Regions from separate parts of the Streptomyces sp. NPDC050546 genome, predicted to be linked through region 4. Evidence: riboswitches for the same ligand, from Rfam matches in the RefSeq annotation. Region 4 holds a riboswitch; each other region holds the start of a gene.
What was found. Region 4 has a riboswitch for cyclic di-AMP ahead of ACIBK5_RS10440 (transglycosylase family protein). Riboswitches for the same ligand answer to the same signal wherever they lie in the genome.
Positions count from the first base shown of each region.

Region 1: it holds a riboswitch for cyclic di-AMP, as region 4 does, so the genes downstream of both, ACIBK5_RS11970 (LysM peptidoglycan-binding domain-containing protein) here and ACIBK5_RS10440 (transglycosylase family protein) in region 4, are expected to answer to the same signal.
Region 2: it holds a riboswitch for cyclic di-AMP, as region 4 does, so the genes downstream of both, ACIBK5_RS41595 (M23 family metallopeptidase) here and ACIBK5_RS10440 (transglycosylase family protein) in region 4, are expected to answer to the same signal.
Region 3: it holds a riboswitch for cyclic di-AMP, as region 4 does, so the genes downstream of both, ACIBK5_RS40485 (M23 family metallopeptidase) here and ACIBK5_RS10440 (transglycosylase family protein) in region 4, are expected to answer to the same signal.

Region 1 is NZ_JBITGX010000004.1:224,787-228,915, forward strand. It holds gene ACIBK5_RS11960 (GNAT family N-acetyltransferase) at 1-8, opposite strand, end outside; gene ACIBK5_RS11965 (HAD family hydrolase) at 180-1,028, shown strand; gene ACIBK5_RS11970 (LysM peptidoglycan-binding domain-containing protein) at 992-1,732, opposite strand; cyclic di-AMP (ydaO/yuaA leader) riboswitch at 1,738-1,914, opposite strand; gene ACIBK5_RS11975 (polyprenyl synthetase family protein) at 2,416-3,426, shown strand; gene ACIBK5_RS11980 (outer membrane lipoprotein carrier protein LolA) at 3,659-4,129, shown strand, end outside.
Region 2 is NZ_JBITGX010000028.1:21,065-25,193, forward strand. It holds gene ACIBK5_RS41590 (aldo/keto reductase) at 1-689, opposite strand, end outside; gene ACIBK5_RS41595 (M23 family metallopeptidase) at 823-1,857, opposite strand; cyclic di-AMP (ydaO/yuaA leader) riboswitch at 1,869-2,025, opposite strand; tRNA gene ACIBK5_RS41600 (tRNA-Met) at 2,320-2,393, opposite strand; gene ACIBK5_RS41605 (dihydrofolate reductase family protein) at 2,477-3,604, opposite strand; gene ACIBK5_RS41610 (MarR family transcriptional regulator) at 3,702-4,129, shown strand, end outside.
Region 3 is NZ_JBITGX010000026.1:12,068-16,196, reverse strand. It holds gene ACIBK5_RS40490 (GntR family transcriptional regulator) at 15-710, opposite strand; gene ACIBK5_RS40485 (M23 family metallopeptidase) at 906-1,691, opposite strand; cyclic di-AMP (ydaO/yuaA leader) riboswitch at 1,704-1,868, opposite strand; gene ACIBK5_RS40480 (M16 family metallopeptidase) at 2,070-3,458, opposite strand; gene ACIBK5_RS40475 (M16 family metallopeptidase) at 3,455-4,129, opposite strand, start outside.
Region 4 is NZ_JBITGX010000003.1:521,425-525,553, forward strand. It holds gene ACIBK5_RS10430 (cytochrome P450) at 1-260, shown strand, start outside; gene ACIBK5_RS10435 (transglycosylase family protein) at 390-1,346, shown strand; cyclic di-AMP (ydaO/yuaA leader) riboswitch at 1,575-1,741, shown strand; gene ACIBK5_RS10440 (transglycosylase family protein) at 1,746-2,447, shown strand; gene eno (phosphopyruvate hydratase) at 2,733-4,013, shown strand.

The DNA.
Region 1 (4,129 bases), on a different contig from region 4:
CTGCTCAACCTGACCCCCCGATCAAGTCCCCCCTGGACACTTGGAAGGTACCGCCCGAGACGGCCTCGCCGGTAGGTAGCGGACCATGTTGTTGCCAACTGGTACAGAGGCCTTCAACCGGGCAATCGGTGTCCCCGGCGCGATGAAACGAAGGGCCGCGCTGTCCGTATTCTCAGATCATGGCCGCACCCATCGCATATTCACTCATCGCCACCGACCTGGACGGAACGCTGCTGCGCGGCGACGACACCCTCTCCGACCGGTCGCTCGCCGTGCTCGCTCGGGTGGCGGAGGCCGGTGCCCAGCACCTCGTCGTGACGGGCCGGCCGGCGCCGCGTGTGCGACCGCTCCTCGACGACCTCCGCTGCACGGGGCTCGCGGTGTGCGGGCAGGGCGCGCAGGTGTACGACGCCGGCGCGGACCGGCTGCTGTGGTCCATCACCCTGGACCGGGAACTGGCGGAGACCGCGCTCGGCAAGATCGAGGCCGAGGTGGGGCAGGTGTACGCCGCGGTCGACCAGGACGGGGTCGACGGGCTCACGCTCATCGAGCCGGGCTATCTCATGCCGCACCCGACCCTGCCGGCCGTACGGGTCGACCGGCGCGACGACCTGTGGGGCGAGCCGATCAGCAAGGTGCTGCTGCGCCATCCCTACCTGACGGACGACGAGTTGGCGGCGACGGCCCGTTCGGTGGTCGGCTCACTGGCGACGGTGACGATGTCGGGGCCCGGCACGGTCGAGCTCCAGCCGTGCGGCGTCACCAAGGCGACGGGCCTGGCACTGGCCGCCGAGCATCTGGGGCTGCGGCCGGCGGACACCATCGCCTTCGGCGACATGCCCAACGACATCCCGATGTTCGACTGGGCCGCCCACGGCGTCGCGATGGCGAACGCCCATCCCGAACTCAAGGCCGTGGCCGACGAGATCACCCTGTCGAACGAGGACGACGGCATCGCCGTCGTCCTCGAGCGACTGCTGGGCGGGACGGCTCAGTACGGGCCGTTGACGTTGTCGATCGAGCCGTAGCGGTCGGCCGCGTAGTTGCAGGCCGCCGTGATGTTGGCGACCGGGTCGTACGGGTCCCACGACGTGCCGTCCACGTGGTAGGCCTGGAAGGTCGGGTCGATGGTCTGGAGCAGGCCCTTGGACGGGGTGCCCTTGACCGCGTTGGAGTCCCAGTTGTTGATCGCCTGGGGGTTGCCGGACGACTCGCGCATGACGTTGCGGTGGATGCCGTCGTACGACCCCGGAATGCCCTTCTGCGCCATGATGTCCAGCGCCTCGCGGATCCACCCGTCGAGGTTGTCGGCGTAGGTCTTGGCGGAGGCCTGGGTGGCCTTGGCGACGTCACCGGCGGGCTTCGCGGCAGGCTTGGCGGACGACTTGGTCGCCTTCTTCGGGGCGGCGGCCGCCTTGGTCGTCGACACCTTCAGCTTCAGACCCGGGTGGATCAGCTTCGGGTTGTCGCCGATGGCGGAGCGGTTGTCCTTGTAGAGCTTCTTCCAGCCGCCCGAGACGTCGTACTTGTCCGCGATGCGGTAGAGCGTGTCGCCCTTGGTCACGGTGTACGTGAGCGACTTGGCGGGCTTGACCGCCTGGGGCTCTGCGGCGCTCGCGTGCGTCGCGCCGAGGAGCGGGAGGGTCAGTGCCGCTCCGCCGGTGCCGGCGATCGCGATACCTCGGGAGAGCGGGTTGGTTCTGGGGCGACGGTGCTTGCCTCGTCCGGCCATGGCGAAATTCCTCTCCGGCGCCTGCGAGGTGAGCTGTCGGGTTCGGGCCGGGAGGTGCCCGGCCGCGTACGGCGGTGTACTGCCGTGCGCGGCTTCACCCCGAGCCGTGCCGCTGTGCGGACCGGCGACTTACCTGGGTCCCCCGCTCCTGCCCTGCGTGAGTGAGTCGGTTCGTGTGGGGGTCCGGGCGGCGGCAGGATTCGGCGTCCGCCGGACAGGCCGGGAACGTATGCGAGAGCACATGTCGGGAACAAGCGCCGGAGTCACATATTGCGCGGTTGACCTTGGTCGGGGGTGTTTGGCCCGCTTGATCCTTTGCGAGAGCCAAGGCTCAACTGGCGTTCGGCCGAAGGGGGTACGGGGTGATGTCGGGGTGGCGCGACGCAGGGGTTAACGTGATTCAACTCACTGATCACAAGACTGTGGGGCAATTACCGCCAAAGGGGATTTGCTCAATCGTCATGGCAAATCGTGAATATCTCACTATCGGCTGGTAAGTCGACAAATGTCTGTTCTTATGGCCCGATCGAAAACATAACGGTCGTGATCAGATACCACCCGGCCTGTAACCATGGGCGCTGGCGGTGATCGAAACGTGACCGGATACGCTGACTCGAGTGATGGCAGCGACCTATCGACAATCCGCGTAATCACCGGCAGACACAGCAGACAGGAGACCCCTCGTGACCGACGTCGGGCCGTTCGGGCTGAGCGTGCGGGACCAGGCTCTGGAAGCCGATGTCCAGGCCGGGTTGGCGGCTGTCGAGGAAGGCTTGTTCGAGGCCACCAAGAGTGAGGTGCCCTTCATCACGGAGGCCGCGCAGCACCTGGTGCGGGCCGGCGGCAAGCGGTTCCGTCCGTTGCTCGTGATGCTCTCCGCCCAGTTCGGCGACCCGTACGCGCCCGGGATCGTGCCGTCGGCCGTCGTCGTGGAGCTCACCCACCTCGCCACGCTGTACCACGACGACGTGATGGACGAGGCGACGGTGCGCCGCGGGGTCGCGAGCGCGAACACCCGCTGGGACAACTCCGTCGCGGTCCTCACCGGCGACTTCCTCTTCGCCCGTGCCTCGCACACCCTGGCCGACCTCGGCCCGGAGGCGGTGCGGGTGCAGGCCGAGGCGTTCGAACGGCTGGTGACCGGGCAGATCCTGGAGACGGCCGGACCCCAGGACGGCCGCGACCCCGTCGAGCACTACCTGGACGTGCTGGGCGGCAAGACCGGTTCGCTGGTGGCGGTGTCGTGCCGGTTCGGCGCGATGATGTCCGGCGCCGACGAGACGACCGTGGACGTGCTGACCCAGTACGGCGAGCGGCTCGGCGTCGCCTTCCAGCTCGCGGACGACGTCCTGGACATCGCCTCCGACTCGCACGAGTCCGGCAAGACGCCCGGCACCGATCTGCGCGAGGGCATCCCCACGATGCCGGTGCTGCGGCTGCGCGAGCGGGCGGCCCGGCTCGGGCTCGCGGACGACATCGCCCTGTGCGAGCTGCTGGGCTCCGACCTCACCGACGACGAACGGCACGCCGAGGCCCTGCGCCTGCTGCGCGCCCACCCGGCGCTGGAACAGGCCCGGAAGGACACCGTCCGCTACGCCGAGGACGCCCGCTCGGCGCTGGCCCCCCTGCCCGAGTGCGCCGCGAAGACGGCACTCGTGGAGCTGTGCGACGCGGTCGTGCACCGGGCCGGCTAGCCGGCCCTTCCCCGTGCGTCCCCTACGGGTCGGGGGAGAAGCCGCCCCTCCGTGTCATACCCCAGCAGTACGTGGAGTTGAGTCCGGGGTCTGACGTATCTCCCTGGCCGATTTGGTCAGATGGAAACCACGGAAAACACCAAACCTCACCTGTTCGGGTGAGAATGGCGGCTCAGGGACGAGTGCGTGGACGACACGGACAGCCGCCGCCGACCACGGAGGTAGGGCACACATGGCACCGTACACATCCGACGACAGCACGACCGCCGGGGAGGTCGACGAGCAGCGTTCCGGACGGCGCAAGGCCGCCCGCTACGTCGTACCGGTCACGGTGATGGGGGTGGCGGCCGCGACGATCGGGCTGGTCCCCGCGCTCGCCGACTCCGGTGACCCCGACCTCCCGAAGATCACCGCACAGCAGCTCATCGAGAAGATCGCCAAGTCGGACGTCCAGCAGCTGTCCGGCACCGTCAAGATCAGCACGGACCTCGGTCTTCCGGACCTCGGCGGCCTGGAGAGCAGCCTGATGTCCGGCGCCGCGAGCCAGGGCGAGGGCGGCTCCTCCGCCGACCCGACCGCCAAGCTCACGGAACTGGCCTCCGGCACGCACACCCTGCGCGTCGCGGCCGACGGCCCGGACAAGCAGAAGCTGTCGCTGCTGGAGAACGCCGCCGAGTACAGCATCGTCCACAACGGCAAGGAC
Region 2 (4,129 bases), on a different contig from region 4:
CTGTCGACGGTCGTACCGGTCCGGTACTTGCCGGTGAGGAAGCCGGACGCGAGCGCGTAGTACGGGACGGCCGCCAGGCCGGAGCGCTCGGCGAGGTCCTGGAGCTCGCCCTCGTAGGTGTCGCGGGAGACCAGGTTGTAGTGGGGCTGGAGCGCCACATAGCGGGCAAGGCCCTCACGGTCGGAGAACTCCAGGGAGGCCCGCAGCCGTTCCGCCGAGATGTTGGAGGCGGCGATGTGCCGGACCTTCCCGGCCTTCACCAGTTCGTCGAGCGCCCCGATGATCTCCTCCACCGGCACGTCGGGCCGGTCGAAGTGGGTGTAGTAGAGGTCGATGTAGTCGGTGCGCAGGCGGCGCAGCGAGGCGTCCGCGGCGGCCTTGATGTTGGCGGCGGACAGGCCCTGGAACTCGGGGTGCTGGCTGACCTTCGTGGCGACGACGACATCGGCGCGGTTGCCGCGCGCCTCGAGCCACTTGCCGAGGACGGTCTCGGACTCGCCGCCCTGGTTGCCGTCGACCCACGCGGAGTAGACGTCGGCGGTGTCGACGAAGTTGCCGCCGGCGGCGGTGTACGCGTCGAGGACGGCGAACGACTGTGCCTCGTCCGCGGTCCAGCCGAAGACGTTGCCGCCGAGGGCGAGGGGGAAGATCTCGAGGTCGGAGGAGCCGAGCTTGCGAAGGGAAGTCATGCCTCTCGTCAACGGCCGTGCCAGAGCGGCTCATTCCGGAGCGGACGCAAAGGTCCTGTAAACCAAAGACCGGCAGCCCTGACGTCGGGGGGTCGTCGTCAGGGCTGCCGGTGCTTCGACTGGCTTGTGGCGCTTACGGGGTCAGGCCCTTGCCCCGCAGCCACGCCATCGGGTCGATCCCGCTGCTGGAACCGCCGGAGTGAACTTCGAGGTGCAGATGGGCCCCGGTGACGTTGCCGGTGGCGCCGACGCGGCCGATGACATCGCCCGTGCTGACCTTCTGGCCGACGCTGACGCCGATGGAGGACTGGTGCGCGTACCAGATCTCCGTGCCGTCATCGAGGGTGAGGACCGTCTTGTAGCCGTACGAGCCGTTCCAGCCCGCCTCGGTGATGGTGCCGCTGTGCACCGCCTTGATCGGCGTGCCCGTGGGGGCGGCGAAGTCGAGACCCGTGTGGTAGCCGGAGGACCAGTAGGCGCCGGCCTGACCGAAGGTCGAGGTGAGGGTGTACGAGGAGGTCGGCAGCGTGAACTGCTTGGCGAGGGCGGCGAGCCGCTCGGCCTCGGCCTTCTTCTCGGCCGCCTCCTCCGCCTTCTTCTTGGCCTCGGCGGCCTTGGCCTTGGCCTCTTCCTTGGCCTTGGCCACGGCTTCCGCGGCCGCCTTCTCGGCGGCGTCGGCGGCGTCCTGCGCGGCCTTGGTGTCGATCTGGTCCTGCTGGTGCTCGACCTGGGCCATGATCCGGGCGCGCAGCGCCTCGCCGGCGCCGGAGGAGTTCTGCTCGGTGTCCGCTGTGGCCGTCGTGCCGAGGCCGCTGAGCGGAGTGGAGGAGCCCGCGGGGGTGTCGTCGTCCGAGATGAGGGAACCCACCGAGGGCAGGTCCGGCACGGAGATGGACACCGGCGGCTTACCGGTCTGGGCGCTGGCCATGCCGCCCGCGCCCACGGCGGCTATGACGCCGACGCCCAGGACGGTGGAGCTGCGGGCGAGGCCTCCGCCGCGCTGCTTGGTGACGCGATGCCGGCCACGGACGGGACGGATGGATTCCTCGGTGGGGTTCCACTCCTGGAACGGGCCCTCGTCGGTGCGCTGACCGCCGTAGCCGAAAGTTTCGGTGTCGCGCTCGTTCCGCGCGAACGGGGCCGCGGGGGCAGGCCGGTTGGACGCCACGTGGGCGTACTCCTTTCCTTCCTTCTCGCCTACCGGGTTAGCTGACGGGTTCGGAGCAGGAAGGTCTCCTACGCGCGTATACCGACCGTGCTTCCACGGCGGTTTACGCCCGATTCACCCCAAGTGGTGGTTCCCCGGTTCCCTTTCGGGATTCGGCGCGTGCGCACGGAGCCGCCTTCTGTGACGGCTGGGACGACCGCGCTGCGTTATCGAACGTTAATAGACCCGGGGAGTGGATTCCAGCGATTCCACTTGATCATTAACCTTTTTCGTGCGGACTTACCTGCCATGACCGGCCCAAATCGGGCGAGTTGCCCGTTCCGCAAGTGACTGCTGGGTATTGACGGCGTGTCAGTTGTTCTGCGGAGCGGCGCCCTTCACTCACGGGCAGTAACCGCGGTGCGGAAAGCAGAAATACACCGAGGGCCGGAACCCTTTCGGATTCCGGCCCTCGGCCTTCAGTAGCGGGGACAGGATTTGAACCTGCGACCTCTGGGTTATGAGCCCAGCGAGCTACCGAGCTGCTCCACCCCGCGTCGTTGTGATTCCAGTGTACGCCATCCGCGGGACCACTCTTGACCACGTCGTGCTCAGCGGCAGGATCCGCCCTCGCCCGCCCCTACAGCAGATGACGGTTCGGGGCCTTGGCCCGCTGCTCGTGCTCCGGGAGGACGACGACCTCCGCCCCGCCGGCCGCCAGGACTCCGCTGCCGTCGGCGCCCTGGACGAAGGTGTCCGGCTCGCGCCAGGCCGTGACCACGCGGCGTACGCCCGCGTCGAGGAGCAGCCGGGCGCAGGGTGCGGGGCGGGAGGCGCGGCGGGCACAGGGCTCCAGGCTGCTGTAGACCGTGGCGCCGGCGAGGCGCGGGTCGGACGGGTCGAGCTTCGCCAGGGCCGCCTCCTCGGCGTGCGCGAGGGGGTCGCCGCCCTCGCGGGAGTGGCCGCGGGCCAGTTCCGTGCCGTCGGCCGCGACCACCACCGCGCCCACGCTGAACGCCGTGTCCGACGGCGGGCAGAGGTCCGCCAGTTCGCAGGCGAGGGCCAGCCAGTGGTGGTCGGCGGCGATGGGGAGGGAGCCGGTGCCCGGGGCGGTGGGTTCGTAGCGCATGAGGACCACGTCCTCGATGCGACGTGTCTCCAGCAGCCGGAGCCGGCCGCCCTGGTAGCCGCCGGGCCCGAAGAGGCGGGGGGCCTTCGGATCGCCCACGAAGAGCGGGGCGAGGACGAGCTGGAGTTCGTCGGCGAGGCCCTGGGTGAGGAGCTGGGTGTGGATCAGGCCGCCGCCCTCGACCATGAGACGTCGTACGCCCCGTACGTCGTGCAGATGGGTGAGGAGCCGGCGCCAGTCGAGGTCGGCACCGAGGGGGACCACGTCGGTGGCGAGGCCGAGGGCCCGGGCACGCTCGGCGCCCTGGTCGGTCGTGTACAGGACCTTCTCGCCGCCGGTGTGCCAGAACCGCGCCTCCGGGTCGAGGTCGCCGGTGCCGCTGACGGTGACCTTGAGGGGGTACTCGGGTCGGCCGGCGGCCGTACGGGCGGCGCGGCGCTCGTCCGAGTTGACCAGCAGGCGCGGGTTGTCGGCGCGGATGGTGCCGGCGCCGACCAGGATCGCGTCGACGGACGCCCGGACCTCGTCGACCCGGTCGAAATCGGCCGGGCCGGACAGCAGCAGGCGTTCGGGCCCGGTGTCGTCCAGATAGCCGTCGAGGGAGACGGCGGCGGACAGCAGGACGTACGGGTGAGGCATCGACGCTCCCCGGTCGGATGGGACGGCGGACGGGCGGGACCTAGGGCATGTCCCGCCGGGTCTTGGTTCAAGTTTGAAACAAACCTACACTGGCGGCATGACGACTCGCTGGCTCACCCCCGAGGAGCAACGCGCCTGGCGCGCGTACATCGCCTCCTCACTGCTCCTGGAGGACGCGATCGACCGGCAGCTCCAGCAGGACGCCGGCATGCCGCACCTTTACTACTCCATCCTGTCCGTCCTGTCGGAGTCCCCCGAACAGCGTCTGCGCATGACCGATCTCGCCGAGCGGCTGAAGATCACCCGCAGCCGCCTGACGTACGCGGTGACACGGCTGGAGAAGGACGGCATGCTGCGGCGCGAGGCCTGCCGGTACGACAAGCGGGGCAGCATCGCCGCGCTGACCGAGGCGGGGTTCGCCGTACTGGAGCGGGCGGCGCCGGGGCATGTCGAGACCGTGCGGAGCTTCGTCTTCGACCGGCTCAGCGAGGAGCAGGTGGCGCAGCTGGAGGAGATCTCCGCGGC
Region 3 (4,129 bases), on a different contig from region 4:
ATACGGCTCCCGTGTTAATGCCGCAGGCTTGCCGTGTTTACGGCATGTTGCGAGTTCCTCACACGCTCGGCGCGCTCCCCGGCGGAGCCGAAACGCAGCCGGTGCGCGGCCGTCGCGCGCTCGGTGTGCAGCGCCGTGACCGCCCGCGCGCGCTCGCCGTCCCCGCGCGCCACCGCGTCCACGATCGCCCCGTGCTCGGCCCAGGACTCCACGGGTCCGGCCGGTGCCTCCACGGCGTACATCCAGGCGATCTTGTGCCGGAGCTGGGTGAGCATCGAGGTCAGCGCGGGGCTGCCGGAGGCCTGGGCGAGCGTCTCGTGGAACCAGCCGCCCAGCGAGCGGAGGTCGTCGCTGTTGCCCCGGCGGGCGCGCTCCTGGCCGAGCCTGACCAGGCCGCGCAGGACCTTCAGATGAGCCTCGGTGCGGCGCTGGGCGGCGCGGGCGGCACCCAGCGGCTCCAGCAGCATGCGCATCTCCAGCAGGTCGGCGGCCTCCTGCTCGGTGGGTTCGGCGACGCACGCGCCCGCGTGCCGCCGGGTGACCACGAAGCCCTCGGCCTCCAGCGTGCGCAGGGCCTCCCGGACGGGGACACGCGAGACGCCGTAGCGGCGCGCGAGCAGCTCCTCGGTGAGCCGACTGCCGCGCTCGTAGACACCCGCGACGATGTCGTCCCGGATGGCCGTGCACACCGCGTGCGCGGGAATACGCATGACCGACCTCCGCTTAATCCCCGTGAAACGTCGACTGGTGACGTGTGTTCCGTGACTCTATTGCAATGAGCCGGAATTTCCGACGGCGTACAGGAATCCAGGGATATTTTTTGGACAGCCGGCCGTGGCGAACGCCGAAAGCCCCGGCTCGGGGAGCCGGGGCTTTCGGGAAGCGGAGCAGTCGCCGCCGGACGCTCAGACGTCCACGCCGTGCGAGCGGAGGTAGGCCACGGGGTCGATGTCGGAGCCGTAGTCGGGTCCGGTGCGGGCCTCGAAGTGCAGATGCGGGCCGGTGACGTTGCCGGTGGCGCCGGACAGGCCGATCTGCTGGCCGGGCGTGACCTTCTGCCCCACCGAGACGCTGCTGGACGACAGGTGGCCGTACTGGGTGTACGTCCCGTCGTTCATCTTGATCACGACCTGGTTGCCGTAGGAACCGCCCCAGCCGGCCTCGACGACCTCACCCATGCCGACCGAGTGGACGGCCGTGCCGCTGGAGGCGTGGAAGTCGACACCGGTGTGGCTGCCGGAGGACCAGACGGCACCGCCGGACTTGTAGCCGGTGGAGACGTACGAGCCGGAGATCGGGGACACGAAGGTGTTGAGACGCTTGCGCTCGGCCTCGCGGGCGGCGCGCTCCTTGGCCTCGCGGGCCTCCTCGGCCCTCTCCTTGGCCTCCTTGGCCGCCTCGGCTGCCCGCTTGCGGGCGGCCTCCTCGGCCTTCTTCTTGGCGGCGGCCTCTTCGGCCGCCTGCTTCTGGGCGACGGCCTGGGCGTCGATCTTCTGGGCCACGGTGTCGCCCATGGTCACGACCGGGGTGAGGCCCGTCTGCTCGGCGGCGGGCTCCGCGGCGAAGGCCGGGGCGGCCACGGTGCCGACGACGCCGGTGGTGGCGAGAGCCGCGACGCCCGCTGCGTGGGCCGTGCGGCGCTGGATCCTGCTGGGACGACGGTGCTTCCCGGTGGCGCGCGTGAACGCCATGTGGTGGCTGTTCCTTTCCTTCCCTCTCGCCTACCGGGTTAGCTGACGGGTTCGGAGCAGGAAGGTCTCCTACGGACCCCCTCGCGACTCGCGCGGGCGTCCGATTCACCCCAGGGACTGCGGTGGGTCCCCGGCTCCCCTGGCTCGCGCCGTACGGGGACTCGGCGATGACTGTCCGGTGCCGCGGGTGCGGCGCACTGCCTGACGAACAGCCCGGACGACGCTAAGCGGCGCCACTTTCAATTCCCAAACGGATCCCGGCTTTTGTAGCGCATCCCACAGGGCAGACGGGCAACTCCCATCCCAATTCGGGCATAAAGGAGCCCTGGTGCCTTAGAAGACAACCAGGGCCCCTACGCGCGCGGCGCTCGCCTCCCGCTACTCGGCGGCGACCACGGCGACTTCACCGATGCCGAGGGCCTCGACCGGGCCCTTGATCTGCGCCGCGTCTCCGACCAGGACGGTCACCAGACGGTCCACCGGGAAGGCGCTGACGGCCGCCGCGGTGGCCTCCACGGTGCCGGTCGCGGCGAGCTGCCGGTACAGCGCGGCCTGGTAGTCGTCGGGCAGGTGCTGCTCGACCTGGTCCGCCAGCGTGCTCGCGACGGCCGCCGCCGTCTCGTACTTCAGCGGCGCCACGCCGACCAGGTTCTGCACGGCGACGTCCCGCTCGGCGTCGGTCAGCCCTTCGGCGGCGAGGGTACGCAGCACCGTCCAGAGGTCCTGGAGGGCGGGGCCGGTGTTGGGCGTGTCCACGGAGCCGCTGATGGCGAGCATCGCGGCACCGGTCCCGTCCGGGGCGGACCTGAGGACCTGGGCGAACGCCCGCACACCGTAGGTGTATCCCTTCTCCTCGCGCAGGACGCGGTCCAGACGGGAGGTGAGGGTGCCGCCGAGGCAGTACGTGCCGAGCACCTGGGCGGGCCAGACGCGGTCGTGGCGGTCCGAGCCGATCCGGCCGATGAGCAGCTGCGTCTGGACGGCGCCCGGGCGGTCCACGACGATGACCCGGCCCGTGTCGTCGGCGGTCACCGGCGGCACCGGCCGCGGCTCGGCCGAGGAGCCGGTCCAGGCGCCCAGCGTGTCGCCGAGCAGCGCGTCGAGGTCGATGCCGGTGAGGTCGCCGACGACCACGGCGGTGGCGGTCGCCGGGCGGACGTGCTTCTCGTAGTAGGCGCGTACGGCCGCGGAGTCGATCGCGGCGACCGTCTCCTCGCTGCCCTGCCGGGGCCGCGACATGCGCGCGTCCGCCGGGAACAGCTCCTTGGAGAGCTCCTTGGCGGCACGGCGGGCGGGGTTGGCCAGCTCGTGCGGGATCTCGTCGAGGCGGTTGTTGACCAGCCGCTCGACCTCGCTGTCCGCGAACGCGGGCGCCCTGAGGGCGTCGGCGATCAGGTTGAGCCCCTTGGCGAGCCGGGAGGCCGGCACCTCCAGGCTCAGCCGGACGCCCGGGTGGTCGGCGTGCGCGTCGAGGGTGGCGCCGGCGCGCTCCAGCTCGGCGGCGAACTCCTCGGCGGAGTGCTTGTCGGTGCCCTCGGAGAAGGCCCGGGCCATGATCGTGGCCACCCCGTCGAGGCCGGCCGGCTCGGCGTCCAGGGGCGCGTCCAGCAGCACCTCCACGGCGACGACCTGCTGGCCGGGGCGGTGGCAGCGCAGCACGGTGAGGCCGTTGTCGAGCGTGCCGCGCTCGGGGGCCGGGAAGGCCCACGGCTTGGCGTCGCCCGCCTGCGGCTGCGGGTGGAAGTCCATCGTGGCGAGCTCGGTCACTTGGCCGCCTCCTCGTTCTCGTTCGTGGCCGCGGCTGCGGTGCCCTCGGTGCTGTCGGCGTCCTCGCCGGTCTCGTCCGCGACGGGCTCGTAGACGAGCACCGCGCGGTTGTCGGGCCGCAGGCGGGCCTTGGCGACCTCCTGGACCTCCTTGGCCGTCACCGCCAGCACGCGCTGCACGGCGGTCAGGGCGAGCTGCGGGTCGCCGAACAGCACGGCGTACCGGCACAGTTCGTCGGCGCGGCCGGCGACCGTGCCGAGCCGGTCCAGCCACTCGCGCTCCAACTGGGCCTGGGCGCGCTCCATCTCCTCGTCCGTGGGGCCTTCCTCGGCGAACCGGGCGAGCTCCTCGTCGATGGCGGTCTCGATGACCGGCACCTCGACATCACCGGACGTCTTCACGTCCAGCCACCCCAGGGAGGGCGCCCCGGCGAGCCGCAGCAGGCCGAATCCGGCCGCCACGGCCGTACGGTCCCGCCGCACGAGACGGTTGTAGAGACGGGAGGACTCGCCGCCGCCGAGGACGGTGAGGGCCAGGTCGGCCGCGTCGCACGCGCGCGTGCCGTCGTGCGGCAGCCGGTAGGCGGCCATCAGGGCGCGCGCCGGGACCTCCTCCTCGACGACCTCGCGCAGCTGCTCGCCGATGGTCTCCGGCAGCACGCCGTCACGCGG
Region 4 (4,129 bases):
CGGACGTGCTCGACCTCGCCCGCCGCGACAACCAGCACCTCGGTTACGGGCATGGCATCCACTACTGCCTCGGCGCCCCGCTCGCCCGCCTGGAGGGCCAGACCGCCCTCGCCACGCTCCTCACCCGTCTCCCGGACCTGAGGCTCGCGGCCGACCCCGCCGAGCTGAGGTGGCGCGGCGGCCTGATCATGCGCGGGCTGCGCACCCTGCCGGTGGAGTTCACGCCCGCGCCCAAAGGTGACACGCCGTCAGGGTTGTGATCTTCACGTGATCTACGCGGCATTAACTTGTGACAAGTGATCGTCTGCCTATACGTTCACCCATCATCAGCGCGACCCAGGAGAACCTGCGCCGCGCAGGTCACTGCTGTCTTCGCGAAAGGTCTCCGTATGCTCTCCGGGAACGGTCGGCACCGTCGCCCCCGCCAGGCTCCGGCACTCCTCCTCGCGGCCGGAGTGACCGGCTCCGCCATCGCGATCCCGCTCCTCGGGGCCTCCGGCGCCAGCGCCGCCGACGGCACGACCTGGGACCGGGTCGCGGACTGCGAGACCGGCGGTGCCTGGAGCCAGAACAGTGGCAACGGGTACTTCGGCGGCCTGCAGTTGTCGCAGGAGGACTGGGAGAACCACGGCGGCCTCGACTACGCCCCGAGCGCCGACCTGGCCAGCCGTTCCCAGCAGATAGCCGTGGCCGAGAGAATCCTCGCCGACCAGGGAGCCGGCGCCTGGCGCACCTGCGGACTGCTCTCCGGCCTCGAGCAGGACAAGAAGTCATCCGATTCAAGCGACTCATCCGATTCTTCGGATTCGTCCGGATTGCTCGACTCTCTCGGCTCATCCCCTTCCCCGTCCGACTCGCCGTCCTCCGGCGCGCCGTCGACTTCGCAGGACGAAGGCTCCAAGTCCGACAAGTCGCCCGAATCCGGGGACTCCACCGCGCAGGACCAGGAGCCCGGCAGCTCCCCGTCGGCCACGCCCGAGGGTGGCAAGTCCGACAACTCACGGCAGGGCGACGAATCTTCGGCCCCCGCCGAGACCGGAACGGACACCGGCTCCGGCCGTCACCGCGGCCCCAGCGCCGACGAAACCCGCACGCCCGAGAGCGGCCGTACGGACGAGTCCACCGGCCGTCACGCCTCGCGCGGCGACGAGGGCTCCGACGACGCGTCCGACGGTGCCTACATCGTGGGTATCGGCGACAGCCTCTGGTCCATCGCCGACTCCCTTGACATCAGCGGCGGATGGCACGAGCTCTACGACGGCAACAAGAAGGCCGTCGGTGCCGACCCGAACCTCATCCGCCCCGGTGAGAAGCTCACCGTAGAGGGCGAAGCGGACGGGAAGTAGCTGTTCGGGCAGTGCGGAAACGGGGGCGGAAGTCGCCCCGAAACCGTGCGAGTTCGCGTCATGTTTCGCGGCGAATGTCCCGTTTGATGCCCGTGAGAGATAGATCTCAGAAGCCCTGATCGTCTTTGAAATTCGGCGGATCGCGTGGCTACGGTCGGGACCGCTCGTCACCACGAGCCCCGGCTGCCGCAACGCCGAATCCTGCCAGCGGCCGCACGGGAACAGTCGTCGCGTCAAGCGCCGTAGGCAGGAGCGGGGGACCCAAGGTAGGTGCCCGACCGGCCAGTTGCGCCGGAAGGGCTTGGGGTGAAGCCGTGTCCCGGGAGGGACGCGGCCGGGCAACTCAACCGGCCCGAACCCGACAGCTCACCTCGCAGGCGTCGGTGAGGGGATCCTTCCATGCTGTTTTCCAGCAAGGGCAAGCACCGCCGTCCGTCCAAGGCCAGCCGTGCCATCGCCGTCGCCGGTGTCACCGGCGCCGCTGTCGCCGCCCCGCTGATGGCCGCCGGCGGCGCTTCCGCCGCCACCGCCTCGGAGTGGGACGCCGTCGCCCAGTGCGAGGCCGGGGGCAACTGGTCCATCAACACCGGCAACGGCTACTACGGCGGTCTGCAGTTCTCCGCCTCCACCTGGTCCGGCTACGGCGGCACCAAGTACGCCGCCACCGCCGACCAGGCCACCAAGGAGCAGCAGATCGAGATCGGCGAGAAGGTCCTCGCGGGCCAGGGCAAGGGTGCCTGGCCGGTCTGCGGCAAGGGCCTGTCGAACGCCAGCGGCGGTGGCTCCTCCTCGGACGACTCCGGCGACTCCGGCAGCTCCTCGCAGCAGAGCGAGCAGAGCACCGAGTCCCGCGAGACCCAGCAGCAGCCGGCCTCCCGCTCCGACGAGCGCCCGGCCGCGAAGAAGACCGTCACCACCCCGACCGGCGAGAAGGTCAAGAAGGGCGACGGCGAGTACAAGGTCGTCAAGGGCGACACCCTCAGCTCGATCGCGTCGGACAAGAAGGTCGAGGGCGGCTGGGAGAAGCTGTTCCAGCTGAACAAGGACATCGTCGAGGACGCCAACCTCATCTACCCGGGCCAGCAGCTGCACCTGAAGTAAGCAGCGGCCCTCCGCCCCTCAGGGGGCGGCCCCCGTCCCCACGGGCTCCCCGCTCCGGTGCGTCTTCCCCCCGTACGCACCGGGGCGGGGTTTTTTCTGCCCGGTTTTTCCACAACCGTCTTTGTTCCGTTCGGAAACAATTTACGCTCGGTTCTGTCCATGGGGTGGGCGACCCGGTGGCCGATCGGCCGGAGCCGGTTAGGCTCATGTCGCGAGCCACCACGGCCCGCACCTCGCCGGGTCCCCGCGACCCGCGTACCCGCGTCACATAAGAAGGAGATGCTCGTGCCGTCCATCGACGTCGTCGTAGCCCGGGAAATCCTGGACTCCCGAGGCAACCCCACGGTCGAGGTCGAGGTCGGCCTCGACGACGGCAGCACCGGTCGTGCCGCCGTTCCGTCCGGCGCCTCCACGGGCGCCTTCGAGGCCATCGAGCTGCGCGACGGCGACTCGAACCGCTACCTCGGCAAGGGTGTGGAGAAGGCCGTCCTCGCGGTCATCGAGCAGATCGGCCCGGAGCTCGTCGGCTACGACGCCACCGAGCAGCGCCTGATCGACCAGGCCATGTTCGACCTGGACGCCACCGACAACAAGGGCTCCCTCGGCGCCAACGCCATCCTCGGCGTCTCCCTCGCCGTCGCCCACGCCGCCTCCGAGGCCAGCGACCTGCCGCTGTTCCGCTACCTGGGCGGCCCGAACGCGCACCTGCTGCCGGTGCCGATGATGAACATCCTGAATGGCGGCTCGCACGCCGACTCCAACGTGGACATCCAGGAGTTCATGATCGCCCCGATCGGCGCGGAGTCCTTCTCCGAGGCCCTGCGCTGGGGCGCCGAGGTCTACCACACGCTGAAGAAGGTCCTGAAGAGCAAGGGCCTGGCCACCGGCCTCGGCGACGAGGGCGGCTTCGCCCCGAACCTCGGCTCCAACCGCGAGGCCCTCGACCTCATCCTCGAGGCGATCAAGGAGGCCGGCTACACGCCCGGCGAGCAGATCGCCCTCGCCCTCGACGTGGCCGCGTCCGAGTTCTACAAGGACGGCGCCTACACCTTCGAGGGCAAGACGCGCTCCGCCGCCGAGATGACCGAGTACTACGCCGAGCTCGTCGACGCGTACCCGCTCGTCTCCATCGAGGACCCGCTGTTCGAGGACGACTGGGACGGCTGGAAGGTCCTCACCGAGAAGCTCGGCGACAAGGTCCAGATCGTCGGCGACGACCTGTTCGTCACCAACCCCGAGCGCCTCGCCCGCGGCATCGACGAGAACGCCGCCAACGCCCTGCTGGTCAAGGTCAACCAGATCGGTTCGCTGACCGAGACCCTGGACGCCGTCGAGCTGGCCCAGCGCAACGGCTTCAAGTGCATGATGTCCCACCGCTCCGGCGAGACCGAGGACGTCACCATCGCCGACCTGGCCGTCGCCACCAACTGCGGCCAGATCAAGACCGGTGCCCCGGCCCGCTCCGAGCGTGTCGCCAAGTACAACCAGCTGCTGCGCATCGAGGAGATCCTCGACGACGCGGCGGTCTACGCCGGCCGCAGCGCCTTCCCGCGCTTCAAGGGCTGACCCGGGTGACCCGTTAAGGGTCAAGCCTGAGCCAGTCGTACGTACGTCCCCGTACTCGGTCCCGTACCGTGTCCGGGGACGTACGCGCGTTGGACGGTGGAGCGGGAGAGCGGGGA